4 regions of the Streptomyces sp. NPDC050759 genome follow, and region 4 is predicted to be linked to each of the others. Evidence: riboswitches for the same ligand, from Rfam matches in the RefSeq annotation. Region 4 holds a riboswitch; each other region holds the start of a gene.

Region 1 (7,161 bases), on a different contig from region 4:
AGCAGCTTGATCGCGTCGACGACCTGCTCGTCGTTCACGTCCTCCACCGCACCGCCGGTACGACGCGCGATGTCCAGTACGTACGGACCGTCCGCCGGGTTCCCGATCGCGAGGGACTTGGCGATGGTGTTCGGCTTCTGGGGCCGGACCACGTCGTGGCCCGCCTTGTACGCGACCGACACCGGCGAGCACCCCTCGGCCTGCGCGCCGAAGATCTTGTACGGCTTGTCCTCGACGAGCCCGAGCTTGATCAGCTCCTGCAGCCCCTTGTCGATCTTCGTGAGCTGCGAGCCGGAGGCGATCGGCACGACCAGCTGGTCGGGGAGCTGCCAGCCCAGCTGCTCGCAGATCTCGTACGCCAGGGTCTTGGACCCCTCCGCGTAGTACGGCCGCAGGTTCACGTTGACGAAGCCCCAGCCCTCGCCGGCCGGGTCGCCGATCAGCTCGGAGCAGAAGCGGTTCACGTCGTCGTAGTTGCCCTCGATACCGACGAGCTCGCCGCCGTAGATCGCGGCCATGACGACCTTGCCCTGCTCCAGGTCGTGCGGGATGAACACGCAGGAACGGAACCCGGCCCGGGCCGCGGCGGCACCCACGGCGCCGGCGAGGTTGCCGGTGGAGGAGCAGGAGAGTGTGGTGAAGCCGAAGACGCGAGCGGCCTCGATGGCCTGCGCGACGACCCGGTCCTTGAAGGAGTGCGTCGGGTTGCCGGAGTCGTCCTTCACGAAGAGCTTGCCGGCGTCGACACCCAGCTCGCGGGCGAGGTTGTCGGCCTTGACGAGCTTGGTCCAGCCGGGGTTGATGTTCGGCTTGTCCGCCACGTCCGCGGGGACGGGCAGCAGCGGGGCGTAGCGCCAGATGTTCGCGGGTCCCGCCTCGATCTGCTTGCGGAGCTCCTCGGTGTCGTAGGCCGAGAAGTCGTACGCGATCTCGAGCGGGCCGAAACACTCCTCGCAGGCGAAGACCGGGCCGAGCGGGACGCGGTGGCCGCATTCGCGGCAGCTCAGCGCCGCGGCGGGACCAAGGTCGACGGAGTTCGTGGTGCTTGCAACAGTCTGCACAGCCATGGAGGCGAGGCCCTTTCTCCTCATCTTCCTCACGACGCATCTCGCCGTGAGACGGATTTGGCACCTTCCCGAGTCGGGAGCCTCGCGGAAACGATCGTCAGCGATCGCTACGAGAACCGACTGGAGGGTTGCCGGGGCTTCATCGGGCCGTATCCCTCTGCCCCTCTGGATGAGCGGTATGAAGTTGTGAACGACGGGCCACCCAGGACATGCGATGGTCATCCGCGTTGTTCAAGACTGTAACCGACGGCCAGGACAGTTGAGAGAGACGTCCGAACCGCGAGATGGATCAAAGGCAGAGGAGCCGCGCACTGTGCTGAACGAAGTCGAGCGCTGGCTGGCCACGCGTTCCTGGTCCGTGACCGATCGCCCGCTGCACCGGATCATGGCGGCGAAGCGGGGCACGGGCCGGACGGTCAGTGTTGTCCTGCCCGCCCTCAACGAGGAGGAGACGGTCGGTGACATCGTCTCCGTGATCCGTCATGACCTCATGCAGCAGGTCCCGCTCGTCGACGAGATCGTCGTCGTCGACTCGGGATCGACCGACCGCACCTCCGAGGTCGCCGCCGCGGCCGGTGCGCGGGTCGTCCACCGCGACGACATCCTCCCGCGCATACCCGCCGTGCCCGGCAAGGGCGAGGTCCTGTGGCGCTCCCTGCTCGCCACCTCGGGGGACATCGTCTGTTTCATCGACGCCGACCTGAAGGAGTTCTCCTCGGACTTCGTCTCCGGCATCGTGGGCCCGCTGCTCACCGACCCCGAGGTCGACCTGGTCAAGGGCATGTACGACCGTCCGCTGGGCGGCGCTGCCGGGCAGGGCGGCCGGGTGACCGAGCTGATGGCGCGCCCGCTGCTGAACATGCACTGGCCGCAGCTGGCCGGTTTCGTGCAGCCGCTGGGCGGCGAGTACGCGGCCCGGCGCTCGCTGCTGGAACAGCTCCCGTTCCCCGTCGGCTACGGCGTCGAACTGGGCATGCTGGTCGACGCCCTGCACCTGGTGGGCCTGGACGCGCTCGCCCAGGTCGACGTCGGTGTGCGCAAGCACCGTCACCAGGACGGGCAGGCCCTGGGCCGGATGTCCGCCGCGATCTACCGCACCGCCCAGCTGAGGCTGGCCCGCGGCCATATGATCCGGCCCTCCCTCACCCAGTTCGAGCGGGGCCGGGACGGCTTCGAGCCGCGTACGTACTCCGTGGACACGGAGGAGCGGCCGCCGATGGTGGAGATCGCGGAGTACGCGGAGCGCAAGGTCGCGTGACGGACCGGAGGACAGAACGGGGCGTTCCGTATACGTCCGCGCACAGCGCGCACCCGTACGTTTGAGCGTTTCCGGGCCGGGCTAGGTTGAGGCGTATGGCGTCAACCAACAGTGCTGCTCAAGTGCTGGTCGCGTCCAACCGCGGCCCGGTCTCGTACGAGGTCCAGGAGGACGGTTCGCTGCGCTCCAAACGGGGTGGCGGCGGACTGGTCTCGGGTCTGTCGGCGATCGGTCCGGAGGCGGGCGCGCTGTGGGTGTGCTCGGCGCTGTCCGACGGCGACCGCGAGGCGGTACGGCAGGGGATCGGCGAGGACGGCGTCCGCATGCTCGCCATCCCGGCCGACGTGCACGCGGACGCGTACAACGGCATCGCGAACTCGGTCCTCTGGTTCGTCCACCATCTCCTCTACCAGACCCCGCTGGAGCCGGCCTTCGACGCGGAGTTCCGGCGGCAGTGGGGGTCGTACGAGACGTACAACCGCGCCTTCGCGGAGGCGCTCGCCGAGGAGGCGGCCGAGGGGGCGGCGGTCCTGGTCCAGGACTACCACCTGTGCCTGGTGCCGGGGATGCTCCGCGAACTCCGTCCCGACCTGCGCATCTCCCACTTCTCGCACACGCCGTGGGCGCCGGTGGACTACTTCCGGATGCTGCCGGACGACATCGCGGGCCAGGTCCTTCGGGGCATGCTGGGCGCCGACCGGCTCGGCTTCCTCACCCGCCGCTGGGCAGACGCCTTCACGGCGTGCGCGGAGCAGTTCGCCGGGGGCCTCGGGGACACCCGGATCGGGGTGCACGGGCTGGGCGCGGACGCGGACTTCCTGCGCGCCCGCTCCCACGAGGCCGACGTCGAGGAACGCATCGTCGCCCTGCGCGAGGAGATCGGCGCGGGGCGGAAGACGATCGTCCGGGTCGACCGCACCGAACTGTCGAAGAACATCGTGCGCGGCCTGCTCTCCTACCGGCGGCTCCTCGAGTCGCGGCCCGAGTGGCGGGAGCGGGTCGTGCATGTGGCGTTCGCGTATCCGTCGCGGCAGGACCTGGCGGTGTACCGGGACTACACGGCCGAGGTGCAGCGGGTGGCGGACGAGATCAACTCCCAGTACGGGACGCCGGGCTGGACGCCGGTCCTGCTGAATCTGAAGGACGACTTCGCGCGCTCCCTTGCCGCCTACCGGCTGGCCGACGTGGCGCTGGTCAACCCCATCCGGGACGGCATGAACCTGGTCGCGAAGGAGGTGCCGCTGGTGTCCGACGAGGGGTGCGCGCTGGTCCTGTCGCGGGAGGCCGGGGCGTACGAGGAGCTGGGCGACGACGCGATCGTGGTGAACCCCTACGACGTGGAGCAGACGGCGGAGGCCCTGCACGAGGCCCTGACGATGCCGGCCCACGAACGCGCCGAACGCGCGAAGCGACTCGCCGCGGCGGCGACTGCGCTGCCGCCGGCCCAGTGGTTCCTGGACCAGCTGAACGCACTGAACGCGGTGGGTCGGTGACCGCGGTGAGCGACGTGACCCCGATGAAGGCCGTGCACCATGAGCGGCTGAGCGCGGTGAACGCCGAGCACCGCGAGCGGGCGACCCAGATGAGCACCGCCCACCGCGCACGGCTGACCCAGATGAGCACCGAGCACCGCGAGCGGGTGCCCCGGTGAGCGCCCAGCACCGTGAACGAGCCACCCCGGCAGGCGGCTGAGCGACTGCGCCCGTCAGGCGACCGGCCGACTGGCCGACCGGCCGCCGCGCCACACGGCCACCAGGCCACCAGGCCACCAGCCGACTGCGGCCACTGCGCCGCTGACCGACCAGCCACAGGTCGATGCCCCGACTGCCGAACTTCACCCCGCGGAGAGGGACCCCATGAGCAGCCAACCAGACCCCGGCGCCCTGCCGAGCCCGGTGACGCCCGCCGGGCGGGACGGGCTCGACTCCCTGCTGGCGGACCCGGCCGGGGCCGTCATCGGGCTCGACTTCGACGGGACGCTGGCGCCGATCGTGGCGGACCCGGAGCGGGCGCGGGCGCACCCCGAGGCGGTGGCCGTCCTCGCCGAACTGGCACCGAAGGTGGCCTCCGTCGCGGTGATCACCGGCCGCCCGGCCGAGATCGCCGTCCGCTACGGCGGCTTCGCGGGCGTCCCCGGCCTGGAGCACCTGACGGTCCTCGGCCACTACGGCGCGGAACGCTGGGACGCGGTGACCGGCGAGGTCACGGCGCCCGAACCGCACCCGGGCGTGGCCACGGTCCGTGCCGAACTGCCGGCGCTCCTCGAGGGGACGGGCGCCTGGATCGAGGAGAAGGGCGGCCGGGCAGTGGCGGTCCACACCCGCCGGGCCCCGGACCCCCAGGCCGCCTTCGACGCCCTGCGCGCCCCCCTCACCGACCTGGCCACCCGGCACGGCCTGATCGTGGAGCCGGGCCGCCTGGTCCTGGAGCTGCGCCCCCCGGGCATGGACAAGGGCGTGGCCCTGCTGACCCACGTCCGCGAGCTGTCCGCCACGTCCGTCCTCTACGGCGGTGACGACCTGGGTGACCTCCCGGCCTTCTCCGCGGTCGACGACCTCCGCGCCGCCGGCACCCCCGGCCTCCTGGTCTGCAGCGGCAGCGACGAGGTGACGGAACTGCGTAAGCGGGCGGACCTGGTGGTGGACGGCCCGGGCGGCGTGGTGAGCCTGCTGCGTTCCCTTGCCGAGCGGCTCACCTGAGCCTCACCTGACCCCCACCCGGTCCTCAGCGTTCCTGCCGCCGCGCCTGCCGGACCCGGCGCAGACGGTTCACCGTCACCGGGTCGAAGGCCAGGGCGCGCTCGTCGTCCAGCAGGGCGTTCAGCAGCTGGTAGTAGCGGACCGGTGCCAGCCCCAGCTCTTCCCGTATCGCCCGTTCCTTGGCGCCGGGCCCCGGGAAGCCGCGGCGCTCCAGGGCGAGGATGTCCCGCTCCCTGCGGTCCAGCTCCGGATGCTCCATGCCCGGAACCGTAACGCCCGCCACTGACAGCGACTACTCCGCGTTCTGCGCGGTCAGCTGCAGCGCGCGCAGCACCTCCGAAGGGTTCCCACCCGGACTCACCGCCGACCCGATCTGCTGCTTGACGGCCGCGCTGACAGAGGCCCAGGACGTCTTGCCCACCGGAGGCAGCTCGGAGTCGGGCAGCGCGTCGAGGAAGGGCTTGAGGTCGGAGTCCCGGGAGGCCCGGCTCATGACCGAGGACGCGGAGTTGGTCACCGGCAGCAGGTCGTACTCCCGGGAGAACGCGAGCACGTTCTTCTCGCTGTACACGAAGTCGAGGAAGTCGCCGACCTGCTCGGCGTGCCCGTTCTGCTTGAAGGCCATCATCCAGTCGGCGACGCCCATGGAGTTCTTGCTCTCCCCGTGGGCCCCGGGCATGGGCACCATCCCGAACTTCAGCCCCTTCGCGGCGGCCGTCTTCATCAGCGAGGGATGCCCGTTGAGCATGCCGACATCCCCGTCGGCGAACGCCGAGAACGCGGCGGCCCGGTTGAGGTTCTCGGGCGCGACGGGTCCGGTCAGCCCCTTGCCGACGAGGTCGTCCTTGAGCCAGGTCAGCGTCGTGACGTTCTCGCCGGAGTCGATGCCGTAGGTCCCGACGGAGTCGATGTACCCGCCGCCCCCGCTCAGCAGCCACTGCATGGTCTCGGCCTGCGCCTCCTCAGGACCGAGCGGCAGCGCGTACGGGTACTTCACCCCGTCCGCCTTGAGCGCCTCAGCGTCCGCGGCGAGCTGCTTCCAGGTCGTCGGCGGGGTGAGTCCGGCGTCGGCGAAGAGGGTCTTGTTGTAGAAGAGCAGCCGGGTCGACGCGGCGAACGGCATGCCGTACTGCATCCCGTTGATCCGCCCCGCCGAGGCCAGCTGCGCGACGAAGTCCGCCTGTTCCCGGATCCCGATCAGGTCGTCGGCCTTGTACAGCAGCCCCTTGTCCGCGTAGTCGGCGTACGCGCCGATCTGCGCCATGTCGGGTGCCTTCCCGGCGTCGACCTGCTCCTTGACCTTGCGGTCCACGTCGGTCCAGGAGTACACGCTGACGTCGATCTTCACGCCGGAGTGCTCGGCCTCGTACTCCTTGACGAGCTTGTCCCAGTACTTCTGGGAGCTGTTGGCCGAGCTGTCGCCGTAGTCGGCGGCGACCAGCCTCAGCGTCACCTCGTCCGACCCGCGCCCCAGCCCGCAGCCACCGAGGACCGCCGTCATGCCCAGCGCGGACACCGCCGCGATCGTTCCCGTCCTACGCCGCCGCACCGACAACCGCCCCACACTCACGTTCGAACACTTTCGAAAAGTCATACATATCTCCGACGTAAGGTCTACACCACGTAAGTGGACTAGACCTCTTGCGGGTCAAAGGGTCACACTGTCCCCGTGAGACATGTCATCGCCCTCGACGTGGGCGGCACCGGGATGAAGGCGGCCTTGGTCGGCGCGGGCGGCGAGCTTCTGCACCAGGCCCGCCGGGCGACCGGCCGCGACCGCGGCCCCGACGCGGTCGTCGACGGCATCCTCGACTTCGCCGCCGAGCTGCGCGCGTACGGCACCGAGCACCTCGGCGCCCCCGCGCTCGCGGCCGGCGTCGCCGTGCCCGGCATCGTCGACGAGGAGCGGGGCATCGCGGCCTACTCCGCCAACCTGGGCTGGCGGGACCTCCCGCTGCGCGGGCTGCTCACCGACCGCCTCGGGGGCGTCCCGGTCGCCCTCGGCCACGACGTCCGCACCGGTGGCCTCGCGGAGGGCCGCATCGGCGCGGGCAAGGGCGCCGACCGCTTCCTCTTCGTCCCCCTGGGTACCGGCATCGCGGGCGCGATCGGCATCGCGGGGCGGGTGGAGGCGGGC
Region 2 (7,161 bases), on a different contig from region 4:
GACCAGCGCCCACCGTCCGACGCGCACCGGCGCCACACACACCGAACGGGCCCCCAGCGACGCCCCCTCGGCCACCTCCACCGCCACGGCCTCCCAGTCGCCGCCGCGCTTCAGCCGGCCCTTCGGGTCCACCGCACGAGGGAAGCAGTCGTTGGTGAGAACGGCCGCCGGGCCCACGAACACCCCGTCACCGAGGACCGCGGGTTCATAGACCAGCGCGTAGTTCTGGAGCTTCACGTTGTCGCCGATCCGCACCCCCGGGCCGACATAGGCCCCCCGGCCCACGATGCACCCGCTGCCCAGCCGGGCGTCCTCCCGGATCTGGGCCAGATCCCAGACCGTCGTCCCGTCACCGATGGTGGCCGTCTCATCGACCTGGGAGGTCGGCTGCATCCTGAAGTTCACGAGTTGAACCCTTCTCGCAGTGTCAGTGACGGACAGGAATGGATAAATGGGATCGCGAGCAACGGCAAGCCGGCCTACTGGAGTTCCGAAAAGCTGCCCACCGGCGCCGACTGCCGCCGGACGGTGGCCGAACATCCCGTCCACCAGACCGTGGCCGGCGCCCAGTACCTCACCTGCTCCGTGACCGTCGACACCGCTCATCTCCGCTGACTCACCGGAAAGGTCCGTCGGGGCGTCCGCGATGCGGGACGGCCCTCTTGACGTGGTTCCCGGCCGGATCGACACTCACTGAGGGAATCCTAGTGAACAGGTAGGGAAACATGAGGCGCCTTGAACCGGTCACCGTCCGAGTGGTCCGTTCGCCTCTTCTGACCTCCCGGCGCCACATCGATCTGCTGCGTGTCTGCAGCGCGATCGGACGGCCCCAGGGCTGAGCAGCCGCCCTTCCCGCGCCCACAGCGCCCCTCGGCCCTCGGGCCACCCCGCCCGGCGCACACGGGTGAGCCCTGATCCCAGAGCCCTGCCGCCCCCCATTCCCGCCTGCTCGACGTCGCTTCCGCCGCGCGCACGTCCGCGCCCGCTCCCGGGGAGAGTCATGACCGTCACACCGCTGGCCGCCCACCCGACCGACCGTCACGCGCCCGCCTTCCGGGGCCGGATCGGCAGGGACGCGCGCAGCGGCCACTACGCCGTTCCGGGCCGCTACCGCCTCCATCTGTCGACCGCCTGTCCCAACGGTCTGCGCATCGCCGTCACCCACAGTCTGCTCGGCCTCGGCACCGTCTGTCCGGCGACCTACCTGCCCGCCGTGCCCGACTGCCCAGGAGGCGGCCACTCGGCCCTGCGCCCGCTGTACGACGCCAGCGCCCACCGCTATCCCGGCCCGGCCACCGCGCCGGTGCTCAGCGACGACTGGTCCGGACGGATCGTGAGCACGTACGCCCCGGACATCATGCGCGACCTCGCCCGCCGCTTCGCCACCGGCGGTCCGACCCTCCACCCGTGCGGGGCGGAGTCGGAGATCGAGGCCGTGGAGCGGATGTGCGCGGACGGGATCGAGGAGGCGGCGCAGCGGGCGGGGTCGGCCGGCCAGGAGCCGGCGGAATGTGAGAGCGCGCTGACCACGCTGCTGGACAACCTCGGCGCCCTCGACCGCTGGCTGGTCGGCCGCGCCTACCTGATCCGCGACGAAGTCACCGCCGCCGACGTCGAGTTGTGGGCCGCCCTGGTCCAGCTCGACACCGTGCACCGCAACCATCTGGACGCCGCCGCCGTCCAGCGCATCGCCGACCATCCCACCCTTTGGGCCTACGCCCGCCGGCTCGCCGCCCACCCGGCCTTCGGCAGGCACCTCGACCTCGACGGCATCGAACGCCGCCACCACGCCCACTGCCAGGGCCTGGAGGCCGCCGGAGCGGCCGTCCAGATCCTCGACTGGGCGGCCCACGCCACCCGTTAGCCGTTCCATCAGGTGGACCGGCGTTGACATACGTTCGAGCCATTGTCTTGACTACTGCCCAGAACGGTCATGAGCGTCAGCGACAAGCCCTGGCTTGCTGACCGGCAACCCTCGCACCGCGGTGGGGTGCCCCAGGTGACGACCGGACCGGATGACGTTTCGGTAAGCGCGAGGCCCACAGGGCCGGAACAGTGACGGTGACGCCATGTACGCAGCTCCCAGGACGGCCACGCGCCGCCCGCAGGGCTGCGTACGGCCGTACCCGAACCCTCTCGTCGCCGATCGCGCCGTCGATCTGCTCCGCGTGAACAGCGCACTGTGTACCGCACCGGGCCGTGCCCGCTGTCGAGGCTGACCCTCCGCCTCCGCAGCCCCCGCGTTCCTGACGAACACCGCGCCCGCGGTGTGCCGTCGTCCGCCCAGCCCCCGGTGCCCGAGCGTCCCGTACTGCCGAAGTAGTACGCGTGTTCGCCGTGCCCCAGGGGACACCCGACTCCGCCGGAGCCCCCTCATGAGTGAACTCCCAGGTGCCGCAGTGTCCGTCACCGAGGCACCGCCCCAGCCCGACACCCCGTCAAAGCCCTTGGCAGCGCAGCGAGTTCTGCCGCTGAGGCGACCGGGCCGCTGGATCGCCAGCGCCGTCGTCCTGGTCCTGATGGCCCAGTTCGTCCACGGCCTGGTGACCAACCCGTTCTACCAGTGGGACCGGTTCGGCTACTGGTTCCTGCGGCCGACCGTCCTCGACGGGCTTGTGATCACCCTGGAAGTCACCGCCTACAGCGCGGTCCTCGGCCTCCTCGGCGGCATTCTGCTCGCCCTGGCCCGGCTCTCGAAGAGCCCGGTGCTGCGGGCGGTGAGCTGGACCTATGTGTGGGCTCTGCGCTCCATTCCCCTGATCGTCCTTCTGCTGTTCCTCTACAACTTCAGCGCCCTGTACAAGACGCTGAGCGTCGGCGTCCCCTTCGGGCCGGCCTTCTTCTCCTTCGACGAGTCTCGGCTCGCCACCGACATGGTCATCGCGGTGATCGGCCTCAGCCTCAATGAGGCCGCCTACGCCGCGGAGGTCGTCCGTGGCGGCATCCTCTCCGTCGACCAGGGCCAGCACGAAGCGGCCTCGGCACTCGGGCTGCCCAAGGGCTACCAGTTCCGGAAGATCGTCTTCCCGCAGGCATTGCGCTCGATCACCCCCAACTACGTCAACCAGCTCATCGGCCTCGTCAAGAGCACCTCGCTGGTCTTCTACGTCTCGCTGCTCGACCTGTTCGGCACCGTGCAGTCCATGGGCTCCACCTACCCCGGCGACATCGTGCCGCTGCTCCTGGTCGCCACCGTCTGGTACCTGATCCTCACCAGCGCGGTGTCCGTCGTTCAGTTCTATGTCGAGCGGTACTACGCCCGGGGCGCCACCCGCTCCCTGCCGCCGACCCCGCTCCAGAAACTGCGCGCCGGTCTCACCGACCTGCGGGCCCGCATGCGCAGGGAGGCCGCCGTATGACCGCCGCGACAGCCGTCGAGGTGCACGGTGTGCACAAGTGGTACGGCGCCCACCGGGTCCTGGACGGTGTCGACCTGACCGTGCGCCCCGGCGAGGTCACCGTCATCCTCGGCCCGTCGGGGTCCGGGAAGTCCACGCTCCTCAGGGTCATCAACCACCTGGAGAAGCCGGAGATCGGCCACGTCAGCGTCAACGGCGAACCGATCGGTGTCCGCCGGCAGGGCGACCGGCTGAAGGAGCTCAGCGAACGCGCCATCCTGACCCAGCGCAGCCGCATCGGGTTCGTCTTCCAGAACTTCAACCTCTTCCCGCACCTGACCGTCCTCGACAACGTGGCCGCCGCCCCGGTGGCGACCGGGAAGCTCACCAGGACGGAGGCCAAGGAGCTCGCCCGTGAACTCCTCGGCCGGGTCGGCCTGGCCGACAGGACCGGTGCCTACCCACGGCAGTTGTCGGGTGGCCAGCAGCAGCGCGTGGCCATCGCCCGCGCCCTCGCCCTGCGCCCGGGCGTCATCCTCTTCGACGAGCCGACCTCCGCCCTCGACCCCGAGCTCGTCGGTGAAGTACTGGCCGTCATCAAGGACTTGGCGACCAGCGGCACCACGCTCGTCATCGTCACCCACGAGATCGGCTTCGCCCGCGAGATCGCCGACCGGGTCGTCTTCATCGACGGCGGACGCATCGTCGAGCAGGGCCCGCCCTCCGAGGTCCTCGACCGGCCGCGGCACGAGCGGACCCGGGACTTCCTGAGCAAGGTCCTCTGAACCCCCTAACTCCCCACCCCTGTTTCTCCCGACTCCCAAGGACAGCCATGCCCGTTCACCCCTCCCGACGCAGCCTGATCCGCGGCATCACCGCGGCGACCGCCGTCGCCGGCCTCGCCGGCGGGCTCGCGGCCTGCGGCGGTGACAGCGACGCCGCCACCAGGACGACCGACAGCGCCGGCACGGTCACCGTGGGCCGGTTGTCCAACGGCGCCGCCAAGGAGACCGCGCTCAAAGTCGCCGAGGTGAAGTCCATCAGCGCCGAACTGCCCGCCGCCGTCAAGAAGAGCGGCAAGCTCGTCATCGGCTCCGGCACGCTCCCCTCCGGCTCCCCGCCGCTGGGCTTCGTGGGCAGCGACCAGAAGACACTCACCGGCTCCGAGACCGACCTGGCCCGCCTGGTCGCCGCCGTCCTCGGTCTGCAACCCGAGGTCAAGCGGTTCACGTGGGAGAACCTCTTCGTCGGTATCGACAGCGGCAAGGTGAACGTCGGCTTCTCCAACATCACCGACACCGAGGAGCGCAAGCAGAAGTACGAGTTCGCCTCCTACCGCAAGGACGACCTCGCCTTCGAGACGCTCAAGACCTCGAAGTGGACCTTCGACGGCGACTACGAGGCCCTCGCGGGCAAGACCGTCTCGGTCGGCGCCGGCACCAACCAGGAGCGGATCCTGCTGGAGTGGCAGGCCAAGCTGAAGAAGGAGGGCAAGAAGCTCACCATCAAGTACTTCCAGGACAGCCCGAGCATCTACCTGGCCCTCGCCAGCGGCAAGATCGACGCCTACCTGGGCCCCAGCCCCAACTCCTCCTACCACGTCACCCAGACCGCGAGCACGCCCAACGCGACCCGCATCGCGGGCCAGTACTCCGGTGCCGGCGAATCGCTCCAGGGCCTGATCGCCGCGACCGCCAAGAAGGGCAGCGGCCTCGCCAAGCCCCTCGCCGACGCGATCAACTACCTGATCGACAACGGCCAGTACGCCAAGTGGCTCGCCGCGTGGAACCTCTCCCACGACGCTGTCTCCAAGGCGGAGGTCAACCCGCCCGGTCTGCCGCTCGACAACTCCTGACCCGTCCTCGGCGAACCCGGTAGGAAAGGACTCCGCCTCCGTGGCCCAGCAGACCGACATCCGCGCAGGCGGAGCCTCCTCGAGACCCCGCGCGCACGACACCTCCGTCCTCGACAACGCCGTGTGGGCCGCCCTCGACGGCCCGCACGCCCACCTCGCCGAACGCGTCGGCCGCGCCGCCCGCTACCCGGCGGACGTCTACGCCTTCGCCGCCCTCGCCGATCCGGGCGACCCCGCCGCGTGGGCCGACCTGCTCACGCTCGTCGGCCCCGGAACCACCGTACGGATCAAGCCCGTTGACACGGTCCCGGACGGCTGGGAGGTCGTCGGTGGGGGAGTAGGCGTCCAGCTCGTCGACACCGCGCTGCGCGCCGAACCGGCCCCCGAGTCGGTACGGCTGGGTCCCGACGACGTGCCCGAGATCCTGGACCTGGTCGCCCGCACCAAGCCGGGCCCCTTCCTCAAGCGGACCATCGAACTCGGCACCTACCTTGGAATCCGTGACCGGGGACAGTTGATCGCCCTGGCCGGCGAGCGGCCCCGCCCGCCCGGCTGGACCGAGATCAGCGCGGTCTGCACCGACCCCGCGTACCGGGGCCGGGGCCTGGCCACCCGGCTGGTCCGCGCGGTCGCCGCCGGCATCCGGGAGCGCGGCGACACCCCGTTCCTGCACGCGGCCGCGGACAACACCACCGCGATCCGGCTCTACGAGTCGATCGGGTTCACCCTGCGCCGCCGTTCGCCCGTCCTCCTGGTCCGCAGTCCGGGAACATCCCGCGAGGCCACGGCGTTGTGGCCGATGACGAGATCCGCCGGGCGCCGTGGTGCGTCCAGAAGCAGGAGGTGACGGGCGTGATCAGCACACTCCGCTCCGCCCACCTCCACTCCCGGCCTCACATCGATCTCCTGCGCGTGTCCACCGCGCTCTGTTGTTCCTGACCCGTCAGCCGCCCCAGCCGCCGTGCCCTGCCATCCGCGGGCCGGCGCTCCCGTACGGATCCCCAGGAAGGCACCCACCTGTGTCCCCCTCGTCTTCGTCACCCTCCTTGCTGCATCTCGCCGTCGCTCTGGACGGCACCGGCTGGCACCCCGCCTCCTGGCGCGAGCCGGTGGCCCGGCCCCGCGAGCTGTTCACCGCCGGATACTGGGCCGACCTGGTCGTCGAGGCCGAGCGCGGCCTGCTCGACTTCGTCACCATCGAGGACGGCCTCGGCCCGCAGTCCTCCCACTTCCTCGACCCCGACGAGCGCACCGACCAGGTCCGCGGCCGGCTCGACGCCGTGCTGATCGCCTCGCGGATCGCGCCGCTCACCCGGCACGTAGGCCTGGTCCCGACCGCGGTGGTCACCCACACGGAGCCGTTCCACCTCTCCAAGGCCATCGCGACCCTCGACTACGTCAGCACCGGCCGGGCAGGCCTGCGCGTCCAGATCACCGCGCGCCCGGGCGAGGCAGCGCACTTCGGCCGCCGTACGATCCCCCCGATCGAGGGATACGACAGCCCGGTGGTGACCGACCTCTTCGACGAGGCCGCCGACTACGTGGAGGCCGTGCGCCGGCTCTGGGACAGCTGGGAGGACGACGCCGAGATCCGCGACGCCGCCACCGGCCGCTTCATCGACCGGGACAAGCTGCACTACATCGACTTCGAGGGAAAGCACTTCAGCGTCAAGGGCCCCTCCATCACGCCCCGACCGCCGCAGGGTCAACCGCTCGTCACCGCCCTCGGGCACCAGACCGTCCCCTACCGGCTCATCGCCCGCCAGGCCGACGTCGGCTATGTCACCCCGCACGACACCGGCCAGGCCCGCGCGATCGTCGCCGAGATCCGCGCCGAGCAGGAGACCGCCGGACGGAGCGACGAACTCCTCCATGTCTTCGGTGACTTGGTCGTCTTCCTCGACGACGACCCCGCCGAGGCCGCCGCCCGCCGGGACCGTCTCGACACGCTCGCGGGAGAGCCGTACC
Region 3 (7,161 bases), on a different contig from region 4:
AAGGACGGGATCTCCCTCTCGTCCGATCCGTACGGGTCGGTCTTCTACCTGACCACCGGCTTCCACGGTCTGCACGTGACAGGCGGCCTCATCGCCTTCCTGTTCGTCCTCGGCCGTACGTACGCGGCGAAGCGGTTCACCCACGAACAGGCCACCGCGGCCATCGTCGTGTCCTACTACTGGCACTTCGTCGATGTCGTCTGGATCGGCCTCTTCGCCACGATCTACCTGATCAAGTAGCCGGGCCCGCTCCCGACATCGCAAGCATCGACGCAGAAGATCCTGACACCGGGGTAATCCGTGAAAAAGCTCTCCGCACGACGACGCCATCCGCTGGCGGCGCTCGTCGTCCTACTCCTCGCGCTGGCATGCACCGGGGGGCTGTACGCCGTGTTCGCACCCGCGAGCAAGGCGCAGGCAGATGAAACCGCCCAGTCCCTGGCCATCGACGAGGGCAAGAAGCTCTTCGCCGTAGGCTGCGCCAGTTGCCACGGCACCGGCGGTCAGGGGTCCTCCGACGGTCCGAGCCTGGTGGGCGTGGGCGCCGCGGCCGTCGACTTCCAGGTCGGCACCGGCCGTATGCCGGCCCAGCAGCCGGGCGCGCAGGTTCCGCGCAAGAAGGTCATCTACACGCAGGCCGAGATCGACCAGCTGGCCGCGTACGTCGCCTCGCTGGGCGCTGGTCCGAGCATCCCGACCACCGTGCAGTACGGCCCCGACGGTGCCGACATCGCCAAGGGTGGCGAACTGTTCCGTACCAACTGCGCGCAGTGCCACAATTTCACCGGCAAGGGTGGCGCGCTCACGCACGGCAAGTTCGCACCGGACCTCGAGGGTGTCTCCGCGAAGCACATCTACGAGGCCATGCAGACCGGCCCGCAGAACATGCCGTCCTTCCCCGACAGCACGCTGTCGGAGCAGAACAAGAAGGACATCATCGCGTACCTGAACGCGGTCAACGGTGACGACAGCGTGAGCCCCGGCGGCCTTGAGCTGGGCGGTCTCGGCCCGGTCTCCGAGGGCCTGTTCGCCTGGATCTTCGGCCTCGGCGCGCTGATCGCGGTCGCCGTCTGGGTCGCCGCTCGGACCGCAAAGGCCAAGAAGTCATGAGTAGCCAAGACATTCCAGAGAACCTGCCCGCAGAGCAGGACGCGCACGGCGCGGTAGGCGTCGCGGACGAGAAGAACCCCTTCGCGGACCCCGGCCTCCCGCCCCACGAGCACCGGGTGCAGGACATCGACGAGCGGGCCGCCAGGCGGTCCGAGCGCACGGTGGCCATGCTGTTCACGGTGTCGATGCTGGCCACCGTCGGGTTCATCGCCTCGTACGTGGGCATCCCCCACGACAAGACGGTCTTCGTCTTCCCGATCGGTCACATCAACGCGCTGAACTTCGCGCTGGGCCTGACGCTCGGTCTCGCCCTCTTCTCGATCGGCGCGGGTGCGGTCCACTGGGCCCGCACCCTGATGTCCGACGAGGAGATCGCCGACGAGCGCCACCCGATCGAGGCGTCCCCCGAGGTCCGTTCGAAGGTCCACGCGGACTTCAAGCAGGGCGCCAAGGAATCGGCGCTCGGCCGTCGCAAGCTGATCCGCAACACGATGTTCGGCGCGCTGGCCCTGTTCCCGCTCTCCGGCGTCATGCTGCTGCGCGACCTCGGCCCGCTGCCCGGCACCAAGCTCCGCCACACCATGTGGCGCAAGGGCCTCCAGCTCGTCAACATGAACACCAACCAGCCGCTGCGTCCCTCCGACGTCGCGGTCGGCTCGCTGACCTTCGCCAAGCCCGAGGGCCTGGAGGAGCACGACGAGGAGTTCCAGACCGAGATCGCCAAGGCCGCCCTGATGATCGTCCGCATCCAGCCGGACAACATCAAGGACAAGCGCGAGCTCGAGTGGTCGCACGAGGGGATCGTCGCGTACTCGAAGATCTGCACCCACGTCGGTTGCCCGATCTCCCTGTACGAGCAGCAGACGCACCACGTGCTCTGCCCCTGCCACCAGTCCACCTTCGACCTCTCCGACGGTGCCCGGGTGATCTTCGGCCCCGCCGGTCACGCCCTGCCGCAGCTGCGCATCGGCGTGAACGACCAGGGTTACCTCGAAGCGCTCGGCGACTTCGAGGAGCCCGTCGGTCCTGCATTCTGGGAGCGCGGATGAGCACTGAGACGACCACCACGGACTCGCGCTCGCGCGAGAAGGCACCCGCCGGCGAGCGCGTCGCCGACTGGGCCGACGGCCGGCTGGGGATCTACTCCCTGGCCAAGTCCAACATGCGCAAGATCTTCCCCGACCACTGGTCGTTCATGTTGGGTGAGGTCTGCCTCTACAGCTTCATCATCATCATCCTCACGGGTGTGTACCTGACGCTGTTCTTCCACCCGTCGATGAACGAGGTGGAGTACCACGGCAGTTACGTCCCGCTGCAGGGACAGCTGATGTCCGAGGCGTTCAACTCGACCATGCACATCTCCTTCGATGTGCGCGGTGGTCTGCTGATCCGGCAGATCCACCACTGGGCGGCGCTGATCTTCCTCGCCGGCATGTTCGTGCACATGATGCGCGTGTTCTTCACGGGCGCGTTCCGCAAGCCGCGTGAGGTCAACTGGCTGTTCGGCTTCCTGCTGTTCGTCCTGGGCATGTTCACCGGCTTCACCGGCTACTCGCTCCCGGACGACCTGCTCTCCGGCACCGGTGTCCGCTTCATGGAGGGCGCGATCCTGTCCGTGCCGATCGTCGGCACGTACCTGTCGTTCTTCCTCTTCGGCGGCGAGTTCCCGGGCGGCGACTTCGTGGCCCGCTTCTACTCGATCCACGTGCTGCTGCTGCCGGGCATCATGCTCGGCCTGGTCGTCGGCCACCTGATCCTGGTCTTCTATCACAAGCACACGCAGTTCGCGGGTCCCGGAAAGACGAACAACAACGTCGTCGGCATGCCGCTGCTGCCGGTCTACATGGCCAAGGCCGGAGGCTTCTTCTTCCTGGTCTTCGGCGTCATCGCGGCCATCGCGGCGATCGCCTCCATCAACCCGATCTGGGCGATGGGCCCCTACCGTCCCGACCAGGTGTCCACGGGCGCCCAGCCGGACTGGTACATGGGCTTCTCCGAGGGCCTGATCCGTGTCATGCCGGGCTGGGAGATCAACTTCTGGGGTCACACGCTCGTCCTGGGCGTGTTCATCCCGCTGATGATCTTCCCGCTGGTCCTGGTCGCGATCGCGGTCTACCCGTTCATCGAGTCCTGGGTCACCGGGGACAAGCGCGAGCACCACATCCTGGACCGCCCGCGCAACGCCCCGACCCGTACGGCCTTCGGTGTCGCGTGGATCACCTGGTACATGGTGCTGCTGATCGGTGGTGGCAACGACCTGATCGCCACCCACTTCCACCTTTCGATCAACTCCATCACCTGGTTCGTCCGGGTCGCGTTCTTCGTCGCCCCGGTCCTCGCGTTCATCGCCACCAAGCGGATCTGCCTCGGCCTCCAGCGCCGCGACAGGGAGAAGGTGCTGCACGGCCGCGAGTCCGGCATCATCAAGCGCCTGCCGCACGGTGAGTTCATCGAGGTGCACGAGCCGCTCAGCCAGGAACAGCTGCACACGCTCACGGCGCACGAGCAGTACGAGCCGGCCGCGATCGGTGCCACGGTCGACGAGAACGGCGTCGAGCGCAAGGTGAAGGGCTCCGAGAAGCTGCGCGCCAAGCTGAGCGAGGCGTACTACGGCGAGGAGTCCCAGATCCCCAAGCCCACCGTCGAGGAGTACAAGGAGATCACGAGCGGCCACGGCCACCACTGATCGCTGCGCTCGCCACGCGCGGTAGAAGGGCCCGTCCGACACCCCGGACGGGCCCTTCGCCGTGCCACGAGGAGGGGCGGGTGCGGGTCGGTGGGGGCTGGTCGCGCAGTTCCCCGCGCCCCCAGGCGGAGGGGCCGAGGTGAAGGGCCCCGTCCGAACACCGGACGGGGCCCTTTGCCGTGCCCTGGGCTGGATAGGGTGGGAGCACCTTGTTCTACGACATCTGGAGCGGCCCCATGAGCGCTGTGACCCCCGCTGGAGGCGACACCGCGGCGGGCCGTTCCTGGCCCGCTCTGCTCAACGGCCTGCTGGACGGCCGTGACCTCTCCGCCGACGACACCGCGTGGGCGATGGACCTGATCATGCGCGGCGAGGCCACGGACGCGCAGATCGCCGGGTTCGCGGTGGCGTTGCGCGCCAAGGGCGAGACCGTCCAGGAGATCACCGGGCTCGTCCGGACGATGTACGAGCACGCGAACGTCATCGAGGTGCCGGGCCGGACCGTCGACATCGTCGGCACGGGCGGCGACGGGGCGAAGACGGTGAACATCTCCACGATGTCGGCGATCGTCATCGCCGGCACCGGCGCGAAGGTCGTCAAGCACGGCAACCGGGCCGCCTCCTCCGCCTCCGGCGCCTCGGATGTCCTGGAGAAGCTCGGTGTCAATCTGGAGCTGACGCCGAAGCGGGTGGCCGAGGTGGCCGAGGAGGCCGGGATCACCTTCTGCTTCGCGATCAAGTTCCACCCGGCGCTGCGTCATGTGGCCGCCGCACGAGGGCAGTTGGGGATCCGGACCACCTTCAACGCGCTCGGTCCGCTGACCAACCCGGCCAAGGTGAAGGCGCAGGCCGTGGGCGTCGCCGACCCCCGCCTGGCGCCGCTCATCGCCGGCGTCCTGGCCGAGCGGGGCAACTCCTCCCTCGTCTTCCGCGGCGACGACGGTTTCGACGAGCTGACCACGACGTCCACGTCCCGGGTGTGGGTCGTGCGCGACGGCAAGGTCACCGAGCAGAGCTTCGACCCGCGGGACGTCGGCCTCGAGCTGGTCCCGGTGGAGGCACTGCGGGGCGCGGACCCGTCGTACAACGCGGAGGTCGCGCGGCGGCTGCTGGACGGCGAGAAGGGCCCGGTCCGGGACGCCGTACTGCTGAACTCGGCGGCGGCGCTGGTGGCGCTGGACCCGGGTTCGGGGACGCTGGCCGAGCAGATCGGCGCCGCGATGACGAGGGCCGCCGAGTCGATCGACTCCGGGTCCGCCAGGCGCACGTTGGATCGCTGGGTGGCCGCGAGCAACGCGTAGCGGGCATCGCGGTCCCGTCATCCGGACACGGGTTGCGGGACCGCGATCACCTCACGTACGTTTCTGAACCAGGTCATGAGTGACAGTCATGAGGCCCCGGCCGACTGTCCGGCAACCCTCCGTCCGTGGCGGGGTGCCCCGGGTGAAGACCAGGCCGTAGGCAGCGAGGTCTACGGCAAGCGCGGGCCCCTCTCGAAACCAGGGGTCCTGGTCATTCGAGGGAGTCTTCCGTGAGCAAGCGAATGCGATAGGGCGCCGAGCCCCGCCTCCGCACACCCATCTCACCTTTCTTGTCACGGGAGTTCCCCATGTCTGTCTCCACCGCTGCCCCCGCCCGGACCATTTGTGCCCAGCTGCCCGTTCTGGGCCGGGATGTCACCGTCCCGCTCGTCACCGGCGGCGAGGTCACCTACGCGGCCCTCGACTACGCGGCCAGCGCCCCCGCCCTCCAGCGGGTCTGGGACGACGTGGCGGCCTACGCGCCCTACTACGGCAGCGTGCACCGCGGCGCCGGCTACCTCTCGCAGCTGTCGACCGACCTCTTCGAGAACGCCCGCAGGACCGTCACCGAGTTCCTCGACTGCCGCGACGACGACCAGCTGGTCTTCACCCGGTCGACCACCGACTCGCTCAACCTCCTCGCCGCCGCCCTCCCCGCCGACTGCCAGGTCTTCGTCTTCGAGACCGAGCACCACGCCTCGCTGCTGCCGTGGCAGGACGCCCGCGTCACCTACCTCGACGCGCCGCGCACCCCGCGGCAGGCCGTCGAGACCCTGGAGAAGGCCCTCGCCGACCGCGACCCCCAGGGCCCGGCCCTGGTCTGCGTCACCGGTGCCTCCAACGTCACCGGTGAGCTGTGGCCCGTACGGGAGCTTGCGGCGGCCGCTCACTCCCACGGCGCCCGCATCGTGCTCGACGCGGCCCAGCTGGCCCCGCACCACCCGCTGAGCGTCCGTGACCTCGACGTCGACTGGGTCGCCTTCTCCGGCCACAAGCTCTACGCCCCCTTCGGCTCGGGCGTCCTGGCCGGCCGCGCCGACTGGCTGCAGGCCGCGGATCCCTACCTCGCGGGCGGCGGCGCCAGCCGCAAGGTCACACGGCGCGAGGACGGGGGAGTGGACGTGGAGTGGCACGAGAGCGCCGCCCGCCACGAGGCCGGCTCGCCGAACGTCATCGGCGCCTACTCCATCGCCTCCGCCTGCCGGGCGCTCACCGAGGCCGGCTTCGACACCCTGGTCGCCCGCGAGCAGCACCTGATCGAGAAGGTGCGGGCGGGCCTCGCCGAGGTCCCCGAGGTCCGCGTGCTCTCGCTCTTCGGCGACGACGCCCCCCGCGTCGGCGTGCTCTCCTTCGTCGTCGAGGGCTGGAACAGCTCCCACTTCGCCGCCGCCCTCTCCGCCGAGTACGGCATCGGCGTCCGCGACGGCCTCTTCTGCGCCCACCCCCTCGTCCGCACCCTCCTCGGCAGCGACCCGCAGTCCCAGGGCGAGTGCGGCGCCCCCGAGGCCGCGCCCGGCGAGAAGTCGCTCAACGCGATCCGGGTGAGCTTCGGCGCGGGCACACCGGACGAGCACGTGGAGCGGTTCGTGCGGGCCGTGAAGGAACTGGTCGAGGACGGTGCGAAGTGGACGTACCGCACCGAGGACGGCCGCTGCGTCCCGGCCGTCTGACGTACCGGCGTCCGGCGCGCGTATACGCTCCCCCTGAGCGGCCGTACGGAAAGCAGGGGGAGCACGGGGTGCAGGAGCTGCGTGAGACGGACCCGCGGACCATCGGGCCCTACCAGGTCCTGGGCAGACTCGGGTCCGGCGGCATGGGCGAGGTGTATCTCGCCGAGGCGCGGGGCGGGCTGCGGCTGGCCGTGAAGGTCGTACGGGCCGAGCACGCCGAGGACCGCACCTTCCGCGCCCGGTTCCGGCACGAGGTGCGGGCCGCGCAGACCGTCGGCGGGGCGGGCACGTACACCGCGCGGGTCGTGGACGCGGACACCGAGGCCGCGCGGCCGTGGATGGCGACCGAGTTCGTGGCGGGGCCCAACCTGCGGGACGCGGTGCTCGACCGGGG
Region 4 (7,161 bases):
CGGTGGTTACCCCGGCGCGTTCCGCGACGTCCTCGGCGTGGTCACCGACGAGCTCTTCCCCCTGTTGCCCGGAGAGAAGACCGGCCTGACCGGCGACGTGGTGTCGGGCGCCACGGCCGACCTGTGGTCGGAACGCATCCGACTTACCGGCGCACAGGCCGTCGCCTCCCATGCCGACGGCCCACTGGCCGGCCATCCCGCCATCACCCGCCACCGGCACGGCAGCGGCACCGCCTGGTATCTGGGCACCCACCCCGACCAGGACACGCTCGCCGCCCTGCTCGACCGCATCCGTCAGGAGGCCGGCGTCACACCGGAGCACGACGCACCCGCCGGGATCGAGGTCGTCCGGCGCCGCGGCGCGGAGGCCGACTACCTGTTCCTCATCGACCACACCGGAAAGGGCGCCGAAGCACCTTCCGAAGGCGTCGAACTCCTCACCGGCACACCGGTCACCGGAACCGTCACCGTCCCACCGGGAGGCGTCGCCGTGGTCCGCGAGCCCCGCTGATCCACCGGCCGGCGGTGGCCGGACACAGTCGGCACGAGGGCACTGCGCCATCTTGTGCGCCAGACAGCAGGAGTCGCACCTCCCCGATCCGTCTGCTCCCGTGGCGCGCGACGGGCGGCAGCCGCTCATTCGCGTCAGCACCGTATGGGGCGGGCGACTTGCCCTGCACGTAGACAAGTTGCTCTCGTGCCGGTGACCGCAACCGCCTTGCCTTTGACGCGCACGTCAGGGGTTAGCGTCTGCGCGCCTCCAGCCGGACCGGTCCGGCTGCACAGACCGCGCTCACCCTCCAACCCGTCCAGGAGCCCCGACATGGCCGATGTCCTGCCCTCCACGACCCGTGAGATTCTGCTGGCCGACATCCCCGACGGGCTGCCACGGCCCGAGGACTTCGCGGTCACGCAGAAGCCGGTCCCCGTCCCCGGTCCAGGACAAGTCGTCGTCCGGAACCCGGCGGCGCGGCCGTCGCCCTCGCCGCGCCGCGCACCGCGCTCCCTCTGCTGCTCGCCGCCGTTCAGCTCCTGTCCGGTGCCGCCGCCGGGCTGACCGTCTCCCCCAACCAGGCCCTGGTTCTTCAGCATGCCCCGGCCGAGGCCGCGGGAGTCGCCGGTGGCATTCTCCAGATGGCCCAGCGGATCGCCGCGGCCGTCGCCCTGAGCGCCATCTCCGGGAGCTATCTGCACGGCACGTCGGGATCAACCGGCGGCCCCCGTACGGCATTCGCCCACGCGACTCTCCTCTGTGCCGCTCTGCTCACCGCGGCCGCCGTCCTGTCACTGCTGCGCCCCCGCCTCACGGCCCGTCAACCCGTCCTCAGCTACCCGGACCAGGACACCCGGGCCCCGTTGACTGATTACGACGGAGGTAGATAACGTTTCACATGGCATTGAGTGTCAGCATCAAGCCCTGGCTTGCTGACCGGCAACCCTCCGACGCGGTGGGGTGCTCCAGGTGAAAGCCCGGCCGGGTCGCCGACCCGGCAAGCGCGTGGCTCCGTCGCAGGGGCCGGACAAGGAGGAGTGAGCGTGCGGTACAGCAGCGTCTCGAGTTCCTCCATTCCGGCTACGGCGACTCTCCCCCGCTTCTCCCGTCGACGTCACATCGACCTGCAGCGCATCACCAGCTGCCTGTGTCATGGCTGACTGGGTCCCGTCGACCGTCTGAAGACGTTCACCGCTGGTGCGCCTGAAGCCGCTCACCGCTGGTACGTCTGAAGCCGCTCACCGCCGGTTTTGACACCCGCGGCAACTCCTGAGCCTGTTCCCTCTCGGCGCTCTCACACCGTGCCGCTCCTTTCGTGAGCGACACCATCCCCTCATCTCCATGCCCGCATCCGTAGAAGGAGCACGCATGACCGTTCAGGACACCCCCGCAGACCTGTCCGCCTTCGCCCACGACTGGCAGGAGTGGCACACCAGGCAGGAGGCACGCCTGGCCGACCCGCACGGATTCCTCGCGATCACCGGCCTGCACTGGCTCGTCGACGAGCCGCAGCGCTTCCCCGACGCTCCGGGCTCCTGGTCGACCGGCGCCGACGGGGTCGTCGTGGTCCTCGACGACGGCGAGGAACTGGTCGTCGACGGCACCCCCGTGCGCGGCGAGCACCGCTTCGGGGTGCTGCCGGAGCGCGGCGGAGTGAACGTGGCCTGGGGCGACGCGGTGATCGAGGTGGCCAAGCGCGGCGGACACGACATCGTCCGTCCCCGGCACCCGGAGGCACCCCTGCGCGCCGCCTTCACCGGCACCCCCGCCTACGCCCCGCACCCGCGCTGGTCCGTGACCGGCCGGTACACGGCCTTCGACGAGCCGCGGCCCACTACCGTGGGCGCCGCGGTCGAGGGCCTTGAGCACGTGTACGACGCGCCGGGGCGGATCGAATTCGAGCTGGACGGACGGGAGTTGGCCCTGACCGCGTTCTCCGGACACGCTCCGGGCAGTCTGCTGGTGCTGTTCACCGACGCGACCTCCGGGGTCACCACCTACGCGGCCAACCGGGCCCTCGCCCTCGACCCGCCCGCCGCCGACGGCACGGTCGTCCTGGACTTCAACAGGGCGGCGAACCTGCCGTGCGCCTACACCGATCTGGCCACCTGCCCGCTGCCGCCGGCCGAGAACCGGCTGCCCGTGGCGATCGAGGCCGGGGAGAGGATCCCCCGCGAGCGGGGCGGGTCCTGAGCACCTGGCGCCACCGAGACGACCACGACCAAGAGGGGCGGACACCGCATGAGCACCCCCGCGATCAACTCGCTGGCCTTTCTCACCCCGGGCAACTTCGCCGACGACGACCCGTACACCGGCCTGGAGGAGACGCTTCAGCTGTTCGAGTACGGCGAACGGCTGGGCTTCGACGGCGCCTGGATCCGGCAACGTCATCTCGAGCACGGTGTCGGCTCGGCAGCGGTCTTCCTCGCGGCGGCGGGCCAGCGCACCGAGCGGGTCGAGCTGGGGGCCGCGGTCATCCCGATCGGGTACGAGAGCCCGTTCCGGCTCGCCGAGGACCTTGCGCTGGCCGACGTGCTGTCCCGCGGCCGGCTGCAGGTCGGCTTCAGCACCGGCATGCCGCACGCCGAACTCCTCGGCGACCTGGTGTACGACGGGGACTGGCGTGGCTTCGATCTGTCGTACGGCAGGATCGCCCGCGTCCTCGACAACATGCGCGGCGACTACCTCGGTGGCCCGGACACGGTGATCCAGTCGCCCGGCAACACCCAGCGGCCCCGCCTGCAGCCGCACAACCCCGGCCTGGTGGACCGGGTCTGGTACGGCGGCGGCAGTCTGCGCTCGATCCGGTGGGCTGCCGAGCACGGCCTGAACCTGCTCAGCGGCAACATCGTCAGCGGCGAGAGCACCGACGACTTCACCACCGCCCAACTCGCCCTGCTCTCCGAGTACCGACGCGCCCTCGCCGAGGACCGCCCGAAACGGGTGGCGCTCGGCCGGGTGATCGTGCCCTTCGACAGCGCGGACCCGACCACGCGCGCACGCTACCGGGACTACGCGGCCAGTCGGCACGCGCGCACCCTCGCGCCGCAGGGCCCGAAGCGGATCCTGTTCGCCCCGGACGTGATCGGGACCGCGGAACAGATCCTGGAGCAACTGGCCGCGGATCCCGTGGTCGCCGCCGTGTCGGAGCTGCGCCTTGAGCTGCCGTACGAATTCCACCGGGGCGACTACGAGCAGATCCTGCACGACGTACGGCACTTGATCGCGCCGGAGCTGGGGTGGCGGCCCGCCACCGCGCTGAACCAGGACGCGTCGATCGATGAACTCCGCCGCCTCGAGTCTCCCACTGTCTGACTCTTCCATAACCACCTACCCATCCGACCTCTACTTCAACTTTCTTCCGCGCACTCCCCATTGACACTCCCTTACGGCTCCCCAATCATCAAGACATCCGATGATTGGGAGCCGCCATGAGTACGTATCCAAGACGTCATGTCCTCGGCGTCACGGCGGGTGTCGCTGCCTCAGCGGCGCTTTCCCTCGCCTCCACGACCGACGCCCACGCTGCTCAGGCGGTCGCAGAGCAGAGCCGGACATGGGCGCCCGTGCCCGCTCCGGTTCCTGTCCCCCTCGACAGCCTCTACAACAACGACGCCATCGACACCGCCTCAGCGCGAGGCGGCGACTTCGACGGATCCGGCTACACGTTCCCGGGCGAGGAACTCCCGGCCGGCCAGGTGGAGGTGGACGGCGTTCCCTTCGTCTTCCCGTCCTCTGCCTCAGGCGCCAAGAACAACGTCGTCGCGCTCGGTCAGCGCATCGACCTGCCCAAGGGCCGCTACATGGCGGCCTACTTCCTCACCTCGGGGAGTTACGGCAACGCCTCGGGCAAGGCAACGGTGCACTACGCGGACGGTTCGGCCACGACGGCCGGTCTCACCGGAGCGGACTGGTACGCGGCGGGCGGTTCACTGTCGGCGCCGTACCGCTACGGTCCGGACGGCGCGAAGGACGAACACAGCGTCGGCATCGGCACATCGGAGGTGTGGGTCGATCCGCAGCGCGAGGCGATCGCCATCACCCTGCCGGTCACCCACGCACCCGAGCCGAACCAGACCTCGCTGCACGTGTTCGCGCTGTCCCTCCAGCCGGTCGCCCAGGGACGCGCACTGATCCTGCGCGACGCCCACTCCACGAACTCACTCCTGACATCCACCGGCGCCCAGAGTGTCGAGGCCACCGTCGTCAACGCGGGCACCGCCGCCGTCCTGGCCGCCGACGACGTGTCGGTGAACGTCACGGTGCCGGGCGCCCGGACCGTGGAGCCCGCCACCGTCCGCCGCCTCGACCCCGGCGAGCAGGCTCGCGTCCGCGTCGGTATCCGCAACCGCACGGGGACGGCTCCCGGCACCACCCAGGACGGCGTGGTGACGGTCACCGGCCGCGGCGCCACGGCCGCCACCCAGCGCAGCCGACTGTCCCTCGGCGTCGCCGACTACCAGCCGACCGAGACCTCACTCTCCGGTCACCAGGCCCCGTACTGGTTCCACAGCGCCAAGTTCGGCATCTTCATCCACTGGGGCGTCTACTCGGTGCCCGCCTGGGCGCCGGTCGGCACGCAGTACGCCGAGTGGTACTGGGACCAGATGCAGGACCCGAACAACCCCACGTACGCCCACCACCGGGACACCTACGGCGAGGACTTCGCCTACGACGACTTCATCCCGCGCTTCACGGCGGAGAGGTTCGACCCGCGCTCCTGGGTCGAACTGTTCCGGGACGCCGGTGCCCAGTACCACGTGCTGACCTCCAAGCACCACGAGGGATTCGCCCTCTGGGACACCAAGGTCTCCGACCGCAACGCCGTGAAGATGGGCCCGAAGCGGGACCTGGTCAAGGAGCTGTTCGAGGCGTCCCGGCGCTACACGCCCGAGCTCCACCGCGGCCTCTACTTCTCGATGCCCGAGTGGTTCAACCCGGACAACCCCTGGATGGGCCACGCCCCGCGCAACCCGTACACCCTCGACCCCGTCCCCTACACCGGATACACCGCGGGCAAGGACTTCGTGAAGGGCTATCAGGCCCCGCAGATGCTGGAGCTGATCCACGGTTACGACCCCGAGCTCATCTGGTGCGACATCGGCGGCGCCAACGACAGCGTGCACGTGCTCGCCGAGTACTTCAACCACGCCAAGAACAGGGCCCGTCCCATCGACGTCACCGTCAACAACCGCTCGGGCATCTCCTTCCACGACTTCACGACGCCCGAGTACACGACGTACGACAACACCGTGATCGCCAAGTGGGAGTCCAGCCGCGGCCTGGACCCCTTCAGCTACGGCTACAACCAGGCCACCCCCGACGCTTCCTACATGACGACGGAACAGGTCGTGCAGAGCCTGGTGGACATCGTCTCCAAGAACGGCAACTTCCTGCTCGACATCGGCCCACGCGCCGACGGCACCATCCCCGAGATCATGCAGACGCGACTGCGTGAGACGGGTCGGTGGCTGCGGACGAACGGCGAGGCCGTCTACGACACGACGTACTGGTCGAAGATGGCGGAACTGGGTGACGACATCCGCTTCACCGTCCGCCCGAACCGGGCCTTCTACATCCACTCCCTGGCACAGCCGGGCTCACGGCTCACCATCGAGGCGCCGGTCCCGATCCGCCCTGGTGACACGGTGACGATGCTGGGCCACGACCGCCCACTGACCTGGACACTCAGCAAGGGAGCGCTGGTGATCGACGTCCCTGCGGCGGCCCGCAAAGCGGGACAGCACGTCTGGGTCTTCAAGGTGAACTGGAACTCCTGACCGAGCCGAAGGGATCCTCCCACCCGCATTCCATCAGCGGTTCGCGTCCTGAACGGGCCGGGCGTCCCAAAACCATGGTCACCGGGCGGCGTTGCGGGGAAAATGGCCGTCATGACGTACGAAGGCTCCCCCATCGACCCGTCCAAGCCCAGCATCGCCCGCGTGTACGACTACCTGCTGGGCGGCAAGGACAACTACGCCGTGGACCGGGAAATCGGCGACGTGTTCAAACGTGACCTGCCCGGCTCGGTGGCCATCGCCTTCGCCAACCGCACAGCCCTGACGCGCGCGGTCGGGGAGATCGTGAAAACCACCGGGATCCGGCAGTTCATCGATCTCGGCAGCGGCCTGCCGACCGCCGACAACGTCCACCAGGTCGCACAACGCCACGCACCCGAGGCCCGCGTCGTCTACGTCGACATCGACCCTCAAGTCCTCGTCCACGGCCGGGCGCTGCTGGAGAAGGACGAGCGGACCCGGGTCGTCGCGGTCGACGTCCGCAATCCCGAAGGCATCCGCACCCACCCCGACACCCTCGACCTGATCGACTTCACTCGCCCCGTCGCCGTCATCTTCAGCGCGATCCTCCACCACGTCAACGACGACGAGGACCCGGCCGCCATCGTCCGCTACTGGCGCGACCATGTGCCCTCCGGAAGCCACTTCTTCATCAGCCACTTCCGCTCCGGCAACAACTCGGAGACACGGGAAGCCGAGAAGGTGCTCCAGCAGACGTTCGGCCGCGGCCGGTGGCGCACCGACGCGGAGATCGCCGCCCTCCTCGACGGCCTGGAAATCCTCGACCCCGGAATCGTCCCCGCACCCCTGTGGCGCCCCGACCAGACCGAAACCCCCTGGAACAACAGCGGGGAGCGGCAACTCACGGTC

The links. Region 4 has a riboswitch for S-adenosylmethionine ahead of ACIBJB_RS41240 (putative leader peptide). Riboswitches for the same ligand answer to the same signal wherever they lie in the genome.
Region 1: linked by a shared signal. The riboswitch ahead of thrC (threonine synthase) and the one ahead of ACIBJB_RS41240 (putative leader peptide) in region 4 are both predicted to bind S-adenosylmethionine.
Region 2: linked by a shared signal. The riboswitch ahead of ACIBJB_RS14485 (amino acid ABC transporter permease) and the one ahead of ACIBJB_RS41240 (putative leader peptide) in region 4 are both predicted to bind S-adenosylmethionine.
Region 3: linked by a shared signal. The riboswitch ahead of ACIBJB_RS00805 (aminotransferase class V-fold PLP-dependent enzyme) and the one ahead of ACIBJB_RS41240 (putative leader peptide) in region 4 are both predicted to bind S-adenosylmethionine.

What each region holds. Positions count from the first base shown of each region.
Region 1 covers NZ_JBITGI010000022.1:146,170-153,330, reverse strand. Annotated here, with positions in the region: gene thrC (threonine synthase) at 1-1,067, opposite strand, end outside; SAM riboswitch class I at 1,085-1,243, opposite strand; gene ACIBJB_RS42070 (glucosyl-3-phosphoglycerate synthase) at 1,381-2,325, shown strand; gene ACIBJB_RS42065 (trehalose-6-phosphate synthase) at 2,421-3,818, shown strand; gene ACIBJB_RS42060 (hypothetical protein) at 3,824-3,976, shown strand; gene otsB (trehalose-phosphatase) at 4,182-5,024, shown strand; gene ACIBJB_RS42050 (DUF3263 domain-containing protein) at 5,050-5,283, opposite strand; gene ACIBJB_RS42045 (ABC transporter substrate-binding protein) at 5,317-6,525, opposite strand; gene ACIBJB_RS42040 (ROK family protein) at 6,694-7,161, shown strand, end outside.
Region 2 covers NZ_JBITGI010000004.1:210,852-218,012, reverse strand. Annotated here, with positions in the region: gene ACIBJB_RS14505 (acyltransferase) at 1-405, opposite strand, end outside; gene ACIBJB_RS14500 (hypothetical protein) at 409-615, shown strand; gene ACIBJB_RS14495 (putative leader peptide) at 726-839, shown strand; gene ACIBJB_RS14490 (glutathione S-transferase family protein) at 1,001-1,864, shown strand; SAM riboswitch class IV at 1,930-2,039, shown strand; gene ACIBJB_RS14485 (amino acid ABC transporter permease) at 2,376-3,359, shown strand; gene ACIBJB_RS14480 (amino acid ABC transporter ATP-binding protein) at 3,356-4,123, shown strand; gene ACIBJB_RS14475 (transporter substrate-binding domain-containing protein) at 4,171-5,193, shown strand; gene ACIBJB_RS14470 (GNAT family N-acetyltransferase) at 5,234-6,040, shown strand; gene ACIBJB_RS14465 (putative leader peptide) at 5,986-6,132, shown strand; gene ACIBJB_RS14460 (LLM class flavin-dependent oxidoreductase) at 6,213-7,161, shown strand, end outside.
Region 3 covers NZ_JBITGI010000001.1:178,511-185,671, reverse strand. Annotated here, with positions in the region: gene ACIBJB_RS00830 (heme-copper oxidase subunit III) at 1-240, shown strand, start outside; gene ACIBJB_RS00825 (c-type cytochrome) at 301-1,110, shown strand; gene ACIBJB_RS00820 (Rieske 2Fe-2S domain-containing protein) at 1,107-2,159, shown strand; gene ACIBJB_RS00815 (cytochrome bc complex cytochrome b subunit) at 2,156-3,796, shown strand; gene trpD (anthranilate phosphoribosyltransferase) at 4,033-5,097, shown strand; SAM riboswitch class IV at 5,169-5,285, shown strand; gene ACIBJB_RS00805 (aminotransferase class V-fold PLP-dependent enzyme) at 5,406-6,767, shown strand; gene ACIBJB_RS00800 (PQQ-binding-like beta-propeller repeat protein) at 6,836-7,161, shown strand, end outside.
Region 4 covers NZ_JBITGI010000021.1:147,339-154,499, reverse strand. Annotated here, with positions in the region: gene ACIBJB_RS41255 (beta-galactosidase) at 1-511, shown strand, start outside; gene ACIBJB_RS41250 (hypothetical protein) at 824-1,057, shown strand; gene ACIBJB_RS41245 (hypothetical protein) at 1,135-1,383, shown strand; SAM riboswitch class IV at 1,394-1,503, shown strand; gene ACIBJB_RS41240 (putative leader peptide) at 1,531-1,653, shown strand; gene ACIBJB_RS41235 (DUF1684 domain-containing protein) at 1,862-2,686, shown strand; gene ACIBJB_RS41230 (LLM class flavin-dependent oxidoreductase) at 2,735-3,808, shown strand; gene ACIBJB_RS41225 (alpha-L-fucosidase) at 3,925-6,273, shown strand; gene ACIBJB_RS41220 (SAM-dependent methyltransferase) at 6,385-7,161, shown strand, end outside.